Regions from separate parts of the Halanaerocella petrolearia genome, predicted to be linked through region 2. Evidence: riboswitches for the same ligand, from Rfam matches in the RefSeq annotation. Region 2 holds a riboswitch; the other holds the start of a gene.
What was found. Region 2 has a riboswitch for thiamine pyrophosphate ahead of thiT (energy-coupled thiamine transporter ThiT). Riboswitches for the same ligand answer to the same signal wherever they lie in the genome.

Region 1: another riboswitch for thiamine pyrophosphate. It lies ahead of thiD (bifunctional hydroxymethylpyrimidine kinase/phosphomethylpyrimidine kinase); the one in region 2 lies ahead of thiT (energy-coupled thiamine transporter ThiT).

What each region holds. Positions count from the first base shown of each region.
Region 1 is NZ_BAAHXW010000001.1:634,515-642,143, reverse strand. It holds gene hcp (hydroxylamine reductase) at 1-1,173, shown strand, start outside; gene ACYQ39_RS03285 (NAD(P)-binding protein) at 1,253-1,381, shown strand; gene ACYQ39_RS03280 (hypothetical protein) at 1,457-1,621, shown strand; gene ACYQ39_RS03275 (YbgA family protein) at 1,657-2,625, shown strand; gene rd (rubredoxin) at 3,284-3,445, shown strand; gene ACYQ39_RS03265 (desulfoferrodoxin) at 3,491-3,865, shown strand; gene rbr (rubrerythrin) at 3,912-4,487, shown strand; gene ACYQ39_RS03255 (FMN-dependent NADH-azoreductase) at 4,576-5,220, shown strand; TPP riboswitch at 5,294-5,402, shown strand; gene thiD (bifunctional hydroxymethylpyrimidine kinase/phosphomethylpyrimidine kinase) at 5,540-6,334, shown strand; gene thiM (hydroxyethylthiazole kinase) at 6,392-7,180, shown strand; gene thiC (phosphomethylpyrimidine synthase ThiC) at 7,247-7,629, shown strand, end outside.
Region 2 is NZ_BAAHXW010000001.1:186,274-193,902, forward strand. It holds gene lnt (apolipoprotein N-acyltransferase) at 1-982, shown strand, start outside; gene ACYQ39_RS01025 (hypothetical protein) at 1,007-1,393, opposite strand; TPP riboswitch at 1,522-1,632, shown strand; gene thiT (energy-coupled thiamine transporter ThiT) at 1,687-2,253, shown strand; gene ACYQ39_RS01035 (thiamine diphosphokinase) at 2,253-2,891, shown strand; gene ACYQ39_RS01040 (4Fe-4S dicluster domain-containing protein) at 3,081-3,239, shown strand; gene ACYQ39_RS01045 (hypothetical protein) at 3,303-3,473, shown strand; gene ACYQ39_RS01050 (Gfo/Idh/MocA family protein) at 3,596-4,621, shown strand; gene ACYQ39_RS01055 (CoA-disulfide reductase) at 4,663-6,012, shown strand; gene ACYQ39_RS01060 (hypothetical protein) at 6,126-6,383, shown strand; gene ACYQ39_RS01065 (alpha/beta-type small acid-soluble spore protein) at 6,421-6,636, opposite strand; gene ACYQ39_RS01070 (alpha/beta-type small acid-soluble spore protein) at 6,692-6,907, opposite strand; gene ACYQ39_RS01075 (cation:proton antiporter) at 7,165-7,629, shown strand, end outside.

The DNA.
Region 1 (7,629 bases), 450 kb from region 2:
TATGCAGATCATGCTTATGTATTAGGAAAAGAAGAAGAGGAGGTTATGTCCTTTTTACATCAAGGGTTAGCTGCTACTATAGATGATACTTTAAGTGCAGATGATTTAATTAGTTTAGTAATGAAGTGTGGTGAGATTGGAGTCAGTACTATGGCATTACTTGATCAGGCCAATACAGAAAGTTATGGTCATCCAGAGCCAACAACAGTCAATTTAGGGGTTAAGGATAGACCTGGAATTTTAATCAGTGGTCATGATTTAAAAGATTTAGAAGAGTTATTAGAGCAGACTGAAGGGACTGGAATTGATATTTATACTCATGGAGAAATGTTACCTGCCCATTCTTATCCTGAGTTTAAAGAGTATGATCATTTTATAGGTAACTATGGTGGTTCTTGGTGGAAACAGACTGAAGAATTTGCCAATTTTAACGGGCCAATTGTAATGACTACTAATTGTCTTGTTCCTCCTAAAGAGTCATATAAAGAAAGAGTATATACAACTGGATTAGTTGGATTTCCAGAAATAAAACATATACCTGATAGATTAGAGGAAGGTCAGAAAGACTTTTCAGAGGTTATAGAGCATGCTAAAAGATGTAATCCTCCTGAAGAATTAGAAACTGGTGAAATAACTGGTGGTTTTGCTCATAATGCAGTTATGAATGTAGCAGATAAAGTAGTGGAAACAGTAAAGAATGGAGATATTAGTAGATTCTTTGTAATGGGTGGTTGTGATGGACGCCATAATGATAGAGAATATTATACTGAATTTGCTAAGTCATTACCTGAAGATACAGTTATTTTGACAGCTGGCTGTGCCAAATATAGGTATAACAAGTTAGATTTAGGTGATATTGGTGGTATTCCAAGAGTCTTAGATGCAGGTCAATGCAATGACTCATATTCGTTAGTTGTAATTGCTCAGAAGTTAGCAGAGGTTTTTGAAGTAGATGATATTAATGAATTACCTATTTCTTATAATATTGCTTGGTATGAACAGAAAGCTGTATTGGTTCTATTGGCTCTATTATCGTTAGGAGTTAAAAAAATACATTTAGGGCCAACTTTACCAGCCTTTTTATCAGAGAATACTGTTCAGCTATTAGTTGAAGAATTTGATTTAAGTCCTAACTCTACTGTAGATGAAGATTTAGAAGAAATGTTAAATTAAAATGATTTAATTTCTTAAGCAATCAGCCTGATTTTAAGATCAGGCTGATTATTATTTAAAAAGGAAGGAGGTAAAATCTATGAGAGTTGGAATAATTGGAGCTGGCCCAGGTGGATTAGCTGCAGGCATTTTGCTTGCTAGTAATGGAATTGATGTTACTATTTATGAAAAAAGAAGACAGGTTGGAGGAAGAAATGGTTCATTTTAAGAGGCATGTGCAAGGTGGTTTGAACCAATTATCTAAAAATTAATATCAAATGTTATCTCAAGTTTAAATCAAAAATTGGTTAACTATAATGATACCGGTGAAGAAATAGCTGTTATTGGTCAAAAGTATAATCTGGCTGTAATTATTGAAGTGAGAAATTTTAAGGCAGTAGTTATTACAGTAATTGATAAAGTTAATATCCATATTAAGGATGGAACTAAATTAGAGAGGATAATTTAGTATGAATTATTATTTATTTAGGAAGGGTGATTATTATAGTAGACTTTATTAAACCAGTATTAGTTATTAGTAGATGCCTAGGTTTTGCACCATGTCGTTATAATGGAAAGCAGATTAATGATCAGTTTATTGAGAAACTAAGAGATTTTGTTGAGATTATTACTGTCTGTCCAGAGGTTGAAATTGGCTTAGGTGTACCTCGCTCCCCAGTTAGACTAGTAAGTGTAGATGATCAATTAAGGTTAGTTCAGCCGGCTAATGACAGAGATGTAACTGGAGATATGAAAGAATTTAGTCAGGATTTTTTCAATTCACTTACTGAAGTTGATGGTTTTATTCTTAAGAATCGTTCTCCATCATGTGGGACTAATGATAGTAAGGTATATCAGGATATTGATGGTAAGATTCCAGTAGGTAAATCTAGTGGTTTATTCAGCAGTTATGTACAAGAAGAGTTTTCTGATCTGGCTATTGAAAATGAAGGTAGGTTAAAGAACTTTAGAATTAGAGAGGATTTTCTAACTAGGCTATTTTTATTGGCTCGTTTTCGTAAGGTAAAAGCAGCTAACTCTATGAAAGAATTAGTAAAGTTTCATAGTAGAAATAAACTTTTATTACTGGCTTATAATGAAGAGCAGATGCGTCAATTAGGCAGGATAGTGGCTAACCATAATCAGAATAAATTTGAAAAAGTAGTAATTGATTATGAGACAAATTTAAAACAGGCTTTATCTAAAAGAGCAGATTATAAGTCTAATATTAATGTATTGATGCATGCTTTTGGCCATTTTTCTAATTATTTAGTAACAGAAGAAAAAAATTTTTTCTTAAATACAGTGGGGAAATATCGTCATGGGAAGGTTCCTCTATCAGTACCAATAAATATTTTAAAGGCTTGGACAATCAAATATGAAATAGAGTACTTAAGAGAACAGACTTTCTTTACTCCATATCCAGAGGAGTTAGTTCAGATAAAAGATTCAGGAAAGGGAATAAATTTATAAAAACAGGATTTGAGTTACAGGGAGAATGGGAAGTAGTTAGTAAAGATGGTAATAAAATAACTGTCTTTGCAGATGCAGAGAGAACTATAGATGATAATGGCAATAAAAAGAAGGTTACCTATATCTATGATGTTAGTACCAAAACCAAAGAAAAAATGAAGAATAAAATCAATTATATCAGTTTTCATGATGAATTAACAAACCCTTATAATAGGAAGTATTATAATGTTTTATTAGAAGAGATAAATAATAAGGATAATTATAATCAAGTAGGTCATACACCACAAATAGTAACTTTATCTAAGAAACTAGGGAAAAGGTTAATTTATCAGAGCATCAACTAAAGCAATTAGTCTTATTAGCTAAGTTTCATGATGTAGGAAAGTTAACTATTTCTAATGATATATTATTTAGAAATAGCTATTTAAAAGAAGAGATAGTAGATTCATTTGATATAATGACTAATGAAATTGATTGTGCAGTAAAAAAGAAGTTATGTAATAAGTCAATTTCTTATCAAATAAATTTTTGTATTTGTAACAATATTGTAAGTGATTTGTTATAAATTAGATAGAAGTATATGCTATTATATAAAACAAGAGATAGACAAGAAATATGTAGTTGCTTGTTAATTAAAGAATAAAAGGAGGGGTAGAGTATGGACAAGTATGTTTGTACAGTTTGTGGTTATGTTTATGACCCAGAAGAAGGAGATCCAGATGCAGGGATAGAACCAGGTACTCCTTTTGAAGAGTTGCCTGAAGACTGGGTATGTCCGTTATGTGGTGTAGGAAAGGATATGTTTGAGCCAGAGGAGTAATATTTTATTCGACTAACTTATATTATTAATAAGGAGGCTAAGGTTATGGAGAAAAGAGGAATTTATAAGTGTCAAACATGTGGTAATGTAATAGAAGTTATTGAAGCTGATGCTCCTGATATTGTCTGTTGTGGTGAGGTGATGGATAAGTTAGAAGCTCAGACTGATGATGCTACTACTGAAAAACATGTACCTGTAGTTAATGAGTTGGCTGATGGAGTTGAAGTAGTAGTAGGAACTACTATACACCCTATGGAAGATAAACATTATATTACTTTTATTGAAGTATTAACAGAAGATAAAGTGCTTAGAGCTGAGTTAGATCCAAGTGATGAACCGAAAGCAGAATTTAAAGTTGATAAGTCAGAAATAGTTGAGGTTAGAGAGTTCTGTAATGTGCATGGCTTATGGAAGGCATAGAGTTAGTTAAGATTTAAAGATAAAAAATTAACAGGGAGGTTCAATTATGCCAGAGTTAAAAGGTACTAAGACAGAAGAAAATCTACTTAAAGCATTTGCTGGTGAGTCTCAGGCTAGAAATCGATATACTTACTTTGCTTCTCAGGCTAAGAAGGATGGCTATAGACAGATTGCTAATATCTTTTTAGAAACAGCTAGAAACGAGAAGGAGCATGCTGAACGTTTCTTTAAGTTTCTAGAGGGAGGAAATGTAGAGATTGAAGCTGCTTATCCAGCAGGAGTAATTGGTACTACTGAAGAGAATCTAGTGGCTGCCGCTGCTGGTGAGAATGAAGAACATACTGAGTTATATCCAGAGTTTGCTAGAGTAGCTGAAGAAGAAGGATTTCCTGAAATTGCAGAAGTCTTTAGAAGAGTAGCTATGGTAGAGGTAGAGCATGAGAAGAGATACTTAGCTTTATTAGAGAATGTTAGAGAAGAGAAGGTATTTAAGAAGGATGATGAAGTAAGATGGAAATGTGGAAACTGTGGCTATGTCCATGAAGGGCCAGAAGCTCCAGAAGAATGTCCGGCTTGTGCTCACCCACAGGATTACTTTGAGTTAAAAGAGGAAAATTACTAATAGTTAAGATCTGTAGGGAGAAACTATTAATAGTTTCTCCCTATTTATAATTTAGCTAGAGAATATAATAAAGACAGGAGAGGTTAAGATGGGAAAAGTATTATATATTACTGCTAATCCTAAGCCAGTCTCTGATTCTTATAGTTTGACAGTTGGTAAAGAATTTTTAGACTCTTATAAAAGGGAAAATCCTGGTGATGAGATAGTAGAGCTTGATCTATACCAACGTGAGATTCCTTTAATTGATAGAGATATCTTTAGTGCTTGGTCTTCTCTAGAAGAAGGAGGGTTTAGTGATTTAACTGAAATAGAGCAACAAAAATTAACTAAAATGAATGATTTATTAGAAGAGTTTATAGCAGTAGATAAATATATTTTTGTTACTCCACTCTGGAACTTTAGTCTACCTCCTATGATGAGAGCCTATATTGATAATATCTGTGTAGCTGGTAAGACTTTTGAGTATACCGATGATGGGCCAAAAGGTCTAATGACAGATAAGCAAGCGGTTCACATTCATTCTCGTGGTGGAATATATTCTGAAGATATAATTAAGGATTTTGATTTTGCCAATAGATACTTACAGAGGATATTCTCTTTTTTAGATATTGAGTTGGTTGATTCACTTATTATAGAAGGAACTAATCAATTAGATGAAGAAGAAGCTACAGAGATGAAAAATAAAGCTATAGAGAAGGCTAAAGGTCTTGCTCAAAAGTTGGCCCGAAGATAATTGAGAAAGAATTAGTAGAAATCTATTGCAAAAATAAGATTGATTTATTATACTTATAATAACAATTACATATTTGTACCACTAGGGGCGTTCTATATTATAGGACTGAGAAAGAGTTAAGACTCTAGTCTCTTGAACCTGATCTAGATAATACTAGCGTAGGGAAGTGGGCTTTTGGTAGGGTATACTTTATCTAGGTATATCTTGGTTTATTATGTTTGATTACTATTGAAATCAAAGGCACAGTTCCTTATGGGGCTGTGTTTTTTTATTTTTTGCGGTTTAATTATTGAAACTTGAAATTTTATGAGGTGATAAAATGAAACAAGTATTAACAATTGCTGGTTCTGATTCTGGTGGTGGTGCTGGAATTCAAGCTGATTTAAAGACTATGACTGCTTTTGGTGTCTATGGAGCCTCAGTAGTTACTGCTGTAACTGCTCAGAATACATTAGGAGTACAAGGGTTTGAGGCATTAAGTGGTGATTTTGTAGGACAACAACTTGATTCTGTATTTAGTGATTTAGATTTTTCTGCTGTTAAAACAGGAATGTTGGCTAATAGTGAGATTATAAATGTTATTACTAAGAAGATAAAAGAATATCAAATCAATAATCTAGTTGTTGATCCTGTAATGGTAGCTACTAGTGGAGACTTATTATTAGCTGAGGAGGCAATTGATTCTCTCAAAGAAGATTTAATTCCCTTAGCCAAATTAATTACTCCTAATTTAAATGAAGCTAAAGTGTTAACAGGAAGAGGATTAGATGAAGAGGTTAGTTTGAAAGAGTTAGCTAGTGAATTATATAAGTTAGGCGCCCAGTATGTTTTGGTTAAAGGAGGACATCAAGAGCAAGATAAGGCTAGAGATTTACTATATGATGGAGAGGAATTTAGAGAGTTTACTACTGCAAGAATTGATACAACAGATACTCATGGTACTGGTTGTACTTTATCTTCTGCCTTAGCCAGTAATTTGGCCCTAGGATATTCTTTAGAAGAATCAATTAAAAGGAGTAAAGCATATATAACTAAAGCTATTAGAAGGGGATGTAAAGTGGGAGCAGGTAATAATCCAGTTAACCATTTAGTGTCAGTAACAAGTGATGAGTAATCAGTAGTTAAGGATTTGCTTGTCACTTGTCACAATACTGTATATGGAGGGGATAGAATGAATGATATCTTGGCTGAAATTAAAGCAGAGAAGCCTTTAGTTCACCACATTACAAATAATGTGACTGTTAATGACTGTGCTAACATTACTCTTTATTGGGGTGGATTACCTATAATGGCTTATGCTCAACAAGAAGTTGAGCAGATGGTAACAGCAGCATCAGCTTTAGTTATAAATATTGGGACTTTAAACCATAAGCAAATAGATGCTATGTTACAAGCTGGAAAGAAGGCAAATCAGTTAAAGATACCAGTTATTTTAGATCCAGTAGGAGTAGGTGCTACTGATTTAAGAACTGAGGCTGCTTTGGAAATATTAAATAAAGTAGATATAGCAGTAATTAAAGGAAATGAAGGAGAGATTACTGTCCTAGCTGGAGGTCAAGCTAAACTAAAAGGTGTAGAATCAGTTGGGACTTGTGAAGATATTACTGATAGTGCCCAGAAGTTGGCCCGAGTCCAGGATACAGTAGTTGTAGTATCAGGAGCAGATGATATTGTAACTGATGGACAAGAAGTTTATAAAATAACAAATGGTCACCCATTAATGGGCCAAGTAGTAGGAACAGGATGTATGCTTGGTAGTACATTAGGAGTATTTTGTGGAGTAAATAATAATTATTTAAATGCTTCTTTGCAAGCTGTAGCAGCTTATGGTATTGCAGGCGAGAAAGCAAGTCAAGAAACTAGTAGACCTGCTAGTTATAAGGTATCATTTTTAGATAATATTAGTGAGATTAGTGACCAATATTTAAAAGCTAAGCAAGAGGTAATAGAGATAAACTAAGTGTAAGTTTTATTAACATCTAATTATTAATTTTTAACTATTAACTAAAATATGGGAGGAATAAAAATGACTCAAGTTACTAAAGCAAGAGCAGGAGAAATTACTCCAGAAATGAAACAAGTAGCAATTAAAGAGGGAGTAGATGTAGATTTAATAAGAGAAGGGGTAGCTGAAGGAACTATTGTAATTCCAGCTAATAAGAATCATGATCATATAGATCCTAATGGTTTTGGTAAAGGATTAACTACTAAAATCAATGCTAATTTTGGTACTTCTGAGGATTACCCTGATCTTGATAAAGAATTAAAAAAATTAAAAGTGGCTATTAAGTCAGGGGCTGATGCAGTAATGGATTTGTCAACTGGTGGTGACATTAATCAGACTAGAAAAGAAATTTTAGCTATGAGTGAGGTTCCTTTGGGTACAGTTCCTTTCTATCAAGCAACTGT
Region 2 (7,629 bases):
ATTAGTAAATACTTTACTTTATTTAGGATTGAAAAAGAATTCTTTTAAATATAAGTTAATTTATATTTTAGTTGCTATTTTAGTCTTTGGAGTAGTCTTTAGTTATGGTAGATTAGAATTAGCTAAAAAGGAACCTACAGTTAAAGAGTTAAAAGTAGGTTTGATTCAACCTAATATTCCCCAACAAATAAAATTAGATCCTAATCAACAGGATGAAATTGCTAAGCGATTGACTAAACTATCACAAGAAGTATTAAACCAAACTACCGATATGGATTTATTAATCTGGCCAGAAACGGCTATATTAAGATCTTATGATCAGGATAAAAAGTTTCCTTTTGATTTTTCAGATGGGAATTCATTATTAACTGGTGGTTTCATTACAGAAAAAGAGAATTATCTAAATAGTGCATTACTAATAGATAAGAATAATAATATCCGCCAAACATATAGTAAGAATAGATTAGTTCCTTGGGGAGAATATGTTCCTTTTCCTAATTTGATACCTGATTTTATTGAAAGTAACTTAAATCATATTACTCCTGGTACAGAGTTACAGAGTTTTAAGTTGAATAATATAAGTTGGATTGCTCCTATTTGTTCTGAGATTTTGAATCCTTTTTTTGTTCATAAATTATATCAAGATAATGATTTAATTATTAATATTTCTAATGAAGCTTGGTTTGAAAGAAGTAAAGCTTCTTTACAGATCTTACAGGCAGCTATATTTCGAGCTGTAGAGTATCAAGTGCCAGTAGTTAAAGTAGGTAATACAGGAATTAGTGGAATTATTAATAAACAAGGTCAAATAATAAATAGAACTAAATTATTTGAAACAACCAGTTTAGAGGCTAAGCTAGAATTAACTTCACAAGAAAAGACTATATATCAACAGATAGGCTATTTGTTTGGAAAGATTATTCTTGGAGTGATGCTATTATTATTATTATTAATAACTTATACTAGATATAAAAAGGAGTAGCAATATTGCTACTCCTTTTTATATCTAAGCTAATTCTCTAGCTTTTTTCTGGTCTATAATAGTTTCTTCTGGTTGTTTATCTTTTTTCTTAAATACGTTAGTTATAATTCCAATCCCTAAGACAATTAAAGTAACAACATCAGCAATTAGTATGCTCCAAATAGCAGCTTGTCCTAAAGTAAATTGATTTAAGTTTTTAAAATTAATAATTTCTAAACCACTCTGTTGACTAAAAGATGAAATGAAAATTAATAAGGCAGCAACATAAATGAAACTATTAGATAAAAACCTGAATAGAGACTTAGATAGAAATTCTTTTTCTGTAGTAGTAAAAAAATTTTTAAGTAAAATAATAGCCTCTATAATAATTGCTACCATAAAAGAAGAAGAAATAATTAATTCAGAATTCATTTTATCACTCCTTAGTGTTAAGTTACTATTATTGTAACATAATTGTTATTTTAAAATCAATTTTTATCTGTTATAGTTGCAAATTAATAACTGATCTGCTATAATTAGATATCGATATAATTTAATATTAGAGAAACTAGGGGAGTTTTTATTAAAAAACTGAGAGAGAGTTATTAAACTCTGACCCTTTTGTACCTGATCTGGATTATACCAGCGTAGGAAAGTTAGTGTTTATTAATTACAGGCACAACTCCTACATGGAGTTGTTTTTTTACTTTTAAGGAGGGATAATATTGAATAGTACAAAAATAAGAAAGATATCAGAAATGGGAGTTAGTTTGGCTTTGGCAGTTATTTTAAATTATTTAAAAATTTATGAAATGCCTCAAGGTGGTTCTATTTCTTTGGAAATGATTCCAGTTATCTTTATTGCTTTACGCTGGGGTTGGAAAGAGGGGCTTTTATTAGGAACAGGTTATGGAATTTTACAAGCTATGTTAGCTGGTTATGTTGTACACTGGAGCCAGTTGATTCTTGATTATCCATTAGCCTATGGATTATTAGGTTTAGCTGGATTAATAGGTGCTTTAAATCAATCAAACAGCTTAAGAAAAAATTCATTATTGGTAAGTTCCGGTACTTTATTTGGTTCTTTTCTAAGATTTATAATGCATTTTATTTCTGGAGCTGTCTTTTTTGGACAGTATGCTCCTGAGGGCCAAAGTATCTGGACTTACTCATTAATTTATAATAGTAGTTATTTAATTCCAGAAACAATTATTACAGTAATAGTTATGTTAATCCTAATTAAAGCAATAGCAAATAATCCAGTAATGGAGTTAGAAGGAGTCAATAGTTAATGTCTAGGGCAATTGTCTTTATAAATGGGGAATTAATAGGCAGAGAAGAGTTTTATCAAGACTATATAACTGCTAAAGATACGATTGCTTGTGCTGATGGAGGAGCAGAATATGCTTTTGAACTAGGAATTACTCCTGACTTGATAGTAGGTGACTTTGATTCTGTATCTTCTACAGTACTAAATCAGTATAGAGAGCAAGGAGTAAAGATCAAAAAATTCCCTGTTCAAAAAGATAAGACGGATACTCAATTGTTATTAGAAAATTTAATTGAAATGGGCTTTGAAGAGATTATTGTTTTTGCCGCTTTAGGAAAGAGATTAGATCATAGTTTAGCTAATATATACTTATTAGAGCAATTAACTACTTCTGGAGTACAGATTAAGTTTGTAACAGAGCAAGATACCATTGAATTGATTACTGATAATAGAATCATTAAAGACAAAGCAGGTAATACAATATCTTTTCTACCTATAACTTCTCAAGTGGAAGGTGTTGAATTGAAAGGGGTTAAATATCCTTTAACAGATGCCACTTTAACTCGAGGTTCAACATTAAGTATCAGTAATATTATTGAAGATGAAGAAGCAGAGATTAATCTAAAAAATGGAAAATTATTAATGATTATTAATTACTAAAAAGCTTTCTGTTTAGAGCAGAAAGCTTTTTAGTTTATAATATGTTAATTAGTTATTAAATAAATATAAAACTATAAGATTAAATTAAAAGGAGGGGTATTTATAGATAAGAAAGACTGCTGGGCCAAAAAAAAGAGTGGAACTAACTATAAATTAACTTATATTAAAAAGGTAAATTGGGAAGAATGTATAGGATGTGGTTGTTGTGTAAAAGCATGTGGATGTCAGATTATAGAATTAGTTAATACAAGCACTGGCATTAAGGCACAGATAATCAATGCTCTAGAGTGCTTAGGAGATGGACACTGTAAATCAGTCTGTCCTACTGGAGCAATAGAATGTAACTAAGCTTTATTTTTCACAAGTTTTGTGTTACACTAATCACTACAAAATATTAGGGGGTAGATCTAGTTGGATAGAGAAGAATGTATTTTGAATCCTGGTGATAATTGTAATGATTGTGGTGAATGCCTAATCTGTGATTTAAATAGTAATAAAGAATGTGACAATTGTATGGAATGTATTGAAGGAGATAGTGAGTTTAGAGCAATTAAAATTGATGATGTTGTCTATGAAGAATAAACTTTAAGTTTGAACTTTGGCCCCAACGGGCCAACTTTTTATTATCAACTCCTATATTAAACTACTATTTAGCCAATATTAATAATAGAGCTATTAATTATTATATTATAGGAGCTGATAATATGAAGAAGATAAAGATAGGAATTATTGGTACAGGACTTGCTTGGCAGAGATTACACTGGCCTGCTTATCAACAACTACAGGATAAATATGAAATTGTAGCTTGTTGTGATGTAGAATTAGAAGTAGCTGAGGCAGCAACTGAACTAATAGGAATTAATAAAGATAAAGCTTATGAAGATTATAAGACTATGATTAAAGAAGAAGAATTAGATGCAGTAGATATTATGGTTCCCATCTCGCAAAACTTTGCTGTCTCTAAAGATGTAGCTGAATTAGGATTAGATATTATTTGTGAGAAACCACTAGCTACAAACTTAGAAGAGGCTAAAGAATATACTAAATTTCCAAAAGAATATGATATTAAAGTGTTAATTGCTGAGAATTTTAGATATAATGAAGAAAACAACATTCTCAAAAATCTAGTAGCAGAAGAAAAGGTTGGAGAAATCATCTACTTTATTAGTAACTTTATTGTTAATTTCCCCCAAGAGGCATTAGGAGACACATTTGCTGCTAAAGAATGGCGCCAACATCCTGCTTTTCCTGGAGGTAGATTATTAGATGGAGCTTTACATAACTTAGCTGGTTTAAGACATATTTTTGGTCCAATTCATAGTCTGCAAGCCTTTGGCAAACCACAAGAGGATGACTATGTTCCTTATCTATCTACAAATATTAACCTTCATTTTGAGAATGGAATAGTTGGACAGTTTTCTTATTTTCCTAGTGGCAAAGAGATGCAGCGACCTTTAGTAGGAACTAGAATCTTTGGTCGTCAAGGAATGATTTATTTAGAAGAGAGAAAATCTGGAGTTATCAATATTGCTTATAATGATGGAACTAGAGAAGAGATAAATTATACACCTAAACAAGGTTTCTATAATGAGTTAGTAAACTTCTATCAAGGGTTAACTGATAAAGAAGATATTTCTGTTACTCCTGAAATAGAATTAGGCGATGTTAAGACTGTATTATCTATTCTAAAATCAGTAGAAGAGAATAAGACAATAGAAGTTAATCAGTAGCAAAATAATTCTATAATTTTAACTATAAAGGAGGAGAATAAATGAAGATAGTTGTAATTGGTGGAGTAGCAGCTGGTACTAGTGCAGCTGCTAAAGCTAAACGAGAAATGCCTGAAGCAGAAATCACTATTTTTGAACAAGATAGTGACATATCTTATTCTGGATGTGGTTTACCTTATTATATAGCGGATTTAGTAAAAGAAAGAAATGATATTATTATCTATACTCCAGAGAAGTTTGAAGCTAAGAAAGGGCCAAAAGTAAAAGCTCAACATATAGTAAAAAGGATACTACCTGATAAAAAGCAAGTAATAGTTAAGGATATATTAAGAGATAAAACTAAAGAAGTAGATTATGACAAGTTATTAATCTCTACTGGTGCCAAGCCAATTGTACCTCCTTTACCAGGAGTTGATTTAGATAATATCTTCACTCTTCGTAATGTACATAGTGCTGATCGAATCAAAGAGTATATTACTACTAATGAACCTCAAAAAGCGGTAATTGTAGGTGGAGGTTATATTGGGTTAGAGATGGCAGAAAGTTTATTAGAACATAATATCGAAGTTACTGTAGTAGAAAAGGCAGATCAATTACTGACTAATTTTGATAGTGATATGGCAGAAATAGTAGCTGAACATCTTAAGAAACAAGGGGTTAATATAATTACTGATGATGGAGTAGTTGAGTTTAAAGGAGAGCAGAAAGTTACAAAACTAGTTACTGAAAATGGAAAAGAAATAGAGGCAGATTTTGCATTATTAGCTATTGGAGTAAAGCCTAATGTGGAGTTGGCCCAAGAAATAGGAGTAGATTTAGGACCAACTGGAGCAATCAAAGTCAATTCTAAGTTAGAAACTAATCTATCTGACATTTATGCTGCTGGTGATTGTGTAGAGACTAAACACTTAGTATCAGATAACCCAGTTTGGATTCCACTAGGTTCAACGGCTAATAAACAAGGTCGCGTAGTAGGTAGCAATTTAACTGGTGGAGAAGATCATTTTAATGGAGTCTTAGGTACAGCAATTACAAAAATCTGTGATTTAGCTGCTGCTAGAACAGGAATAACAGCTAAAGAAGCTAAAGAAGAAGGCTATGAGATAGTAACTTCTACTATTAAAGCTGGTAATCATGCGGGTTATTATCCCAATTATACAAAGATAAAGATTAAATTGATAGTAGAAGAAGAGAGTGGACAGATTTTAGGAGCTCAGGTTATTGGTGAATCTGGAGTAGCTAAAAGAATAGATGTTTTAGCAACAGCAATCTATAATCAGATGGAAGCTAAGGAATTAATTGATTTAGACTTAGCTTATGCTCCACCATTTTCTGTTCCTAAAGATGGAGTAATGGTTGCCGGAGTTGTAGCAGATAAACAAAGGAATTAAAAAAGGATAAAATCTAGGCCTTTTAGTAACTTTTCTGGTAGTAATTACTTTTGTTATTAATTCTAGTTGTTGATAAGATGATAATGAAAGTATAAACTAGAAAGGTGATACGGATGGATAAATCTCCTAATGATTATTTAAAAAATCTAGGTGAATTACAGAAACAGAATAAAGTTGAAACTGAAGAAGATGAGCATATTAATTGCAAATCAGAATATTTACAGGCTTTAAAGAGAGCTAAAACTGGACAGCAAAAATCTGAAAATAATAAAGCAGAAAAGACAACTAAAAAATTAAATCTTAATAGTTTCAAAAAAATCTCAGTAGTCAAATTTATTACTAATTTGTTAAAAGAAGAACCCCAAAACTAAATAAAAGCCCTGGAAAACCAGGGCTTTTATTCTATATTTATTTTTGAGCCATATTCTTCTCATAATCTTCAATCATCTTCTTAACCATTTGTCCACCAACTGAACCACATTCTCTAGATGTTAAGTTACCCCAGTAACCAGACTTATACTCATCAGAAACATTAAGCTCCTGTGCTGCCTCTACTTTCATTTTATCTAAAGCTTTTTTAGCCATTGGATTTAATAATCGATTACTGTTATTTCTAATAGACATTATATTCTACCTCCTTGATTAGTTTAATTGGGAAGCCTAACAGGTGGGGGAAGTTTTATTTTTGAGCCATATTCTTCTCATAATCTTCAATCATCTTTTTAACCATTTGTCCACCAACTGAACCACATTCTCTAGATGTTAAGTTACCCCAGTAACCAGACTTATACTCATCAGAGATATTAAGTTCTTGTGCTGCTTCTACCTTAAACTTGTCCATAGCCTGTTTGGCCATTGGATTTAATAATTGATTACTGTTATTTCTAATGGACATCTCTTTCACCTCCTTAATTACTTTGTTACTACTATTATGACTTTTGAGGTGGATTTAATACGAGTTAATTTTTTTATAAAATAAACTAAATAACTAAAAATGTTTTAAAAATATTACAATGGTTATAATAAGAAATTATATCTAATAAAAGTTATTTTAAAATTTAAGGCAGGACTTATATTAACTATAGTTAATATAAACAATAGAAGACTACAAAAAATCAATTTAAAGTGAGGAGAAATTTGGGGTGAGAAGAATTGGATTTAAAAGCAGTAGAAACTTTACATGAGTTACAAAAATGGTCTATGCTTAACCATTTGGAACATAAAATTATTTATATTATTGGAGCTTTAGTAGTAGTTTCTTTTTTAATGATTTCTATTACTAAAAAACTTAAAATACCTAGTATTGTAGGTTATATTTTTATTGGGATCCTATTTAGTAGTAGTTTGATTCAAGATCTTCCTTTTTTAACTGCTATACAAAAAGAATGGTATTCTTATTTAATTGATTCTTTTAGTTATGTAACTGTGTTAGCCGTTTCTTTTATCTCTTTTACTATTGGTAGTGAATTATCAATTAGTGTATTAAAAAAACTAGAGTTAGAGTTTGCTTTAATTGTTTTGCTTGAATCGTTAGGTGCATTTTCTTTAGTAACAATTAGTATGTTATTATTAGGAGAACCTTTATTTATAGCTCTTATATTAGGAGCTATTGCTTCT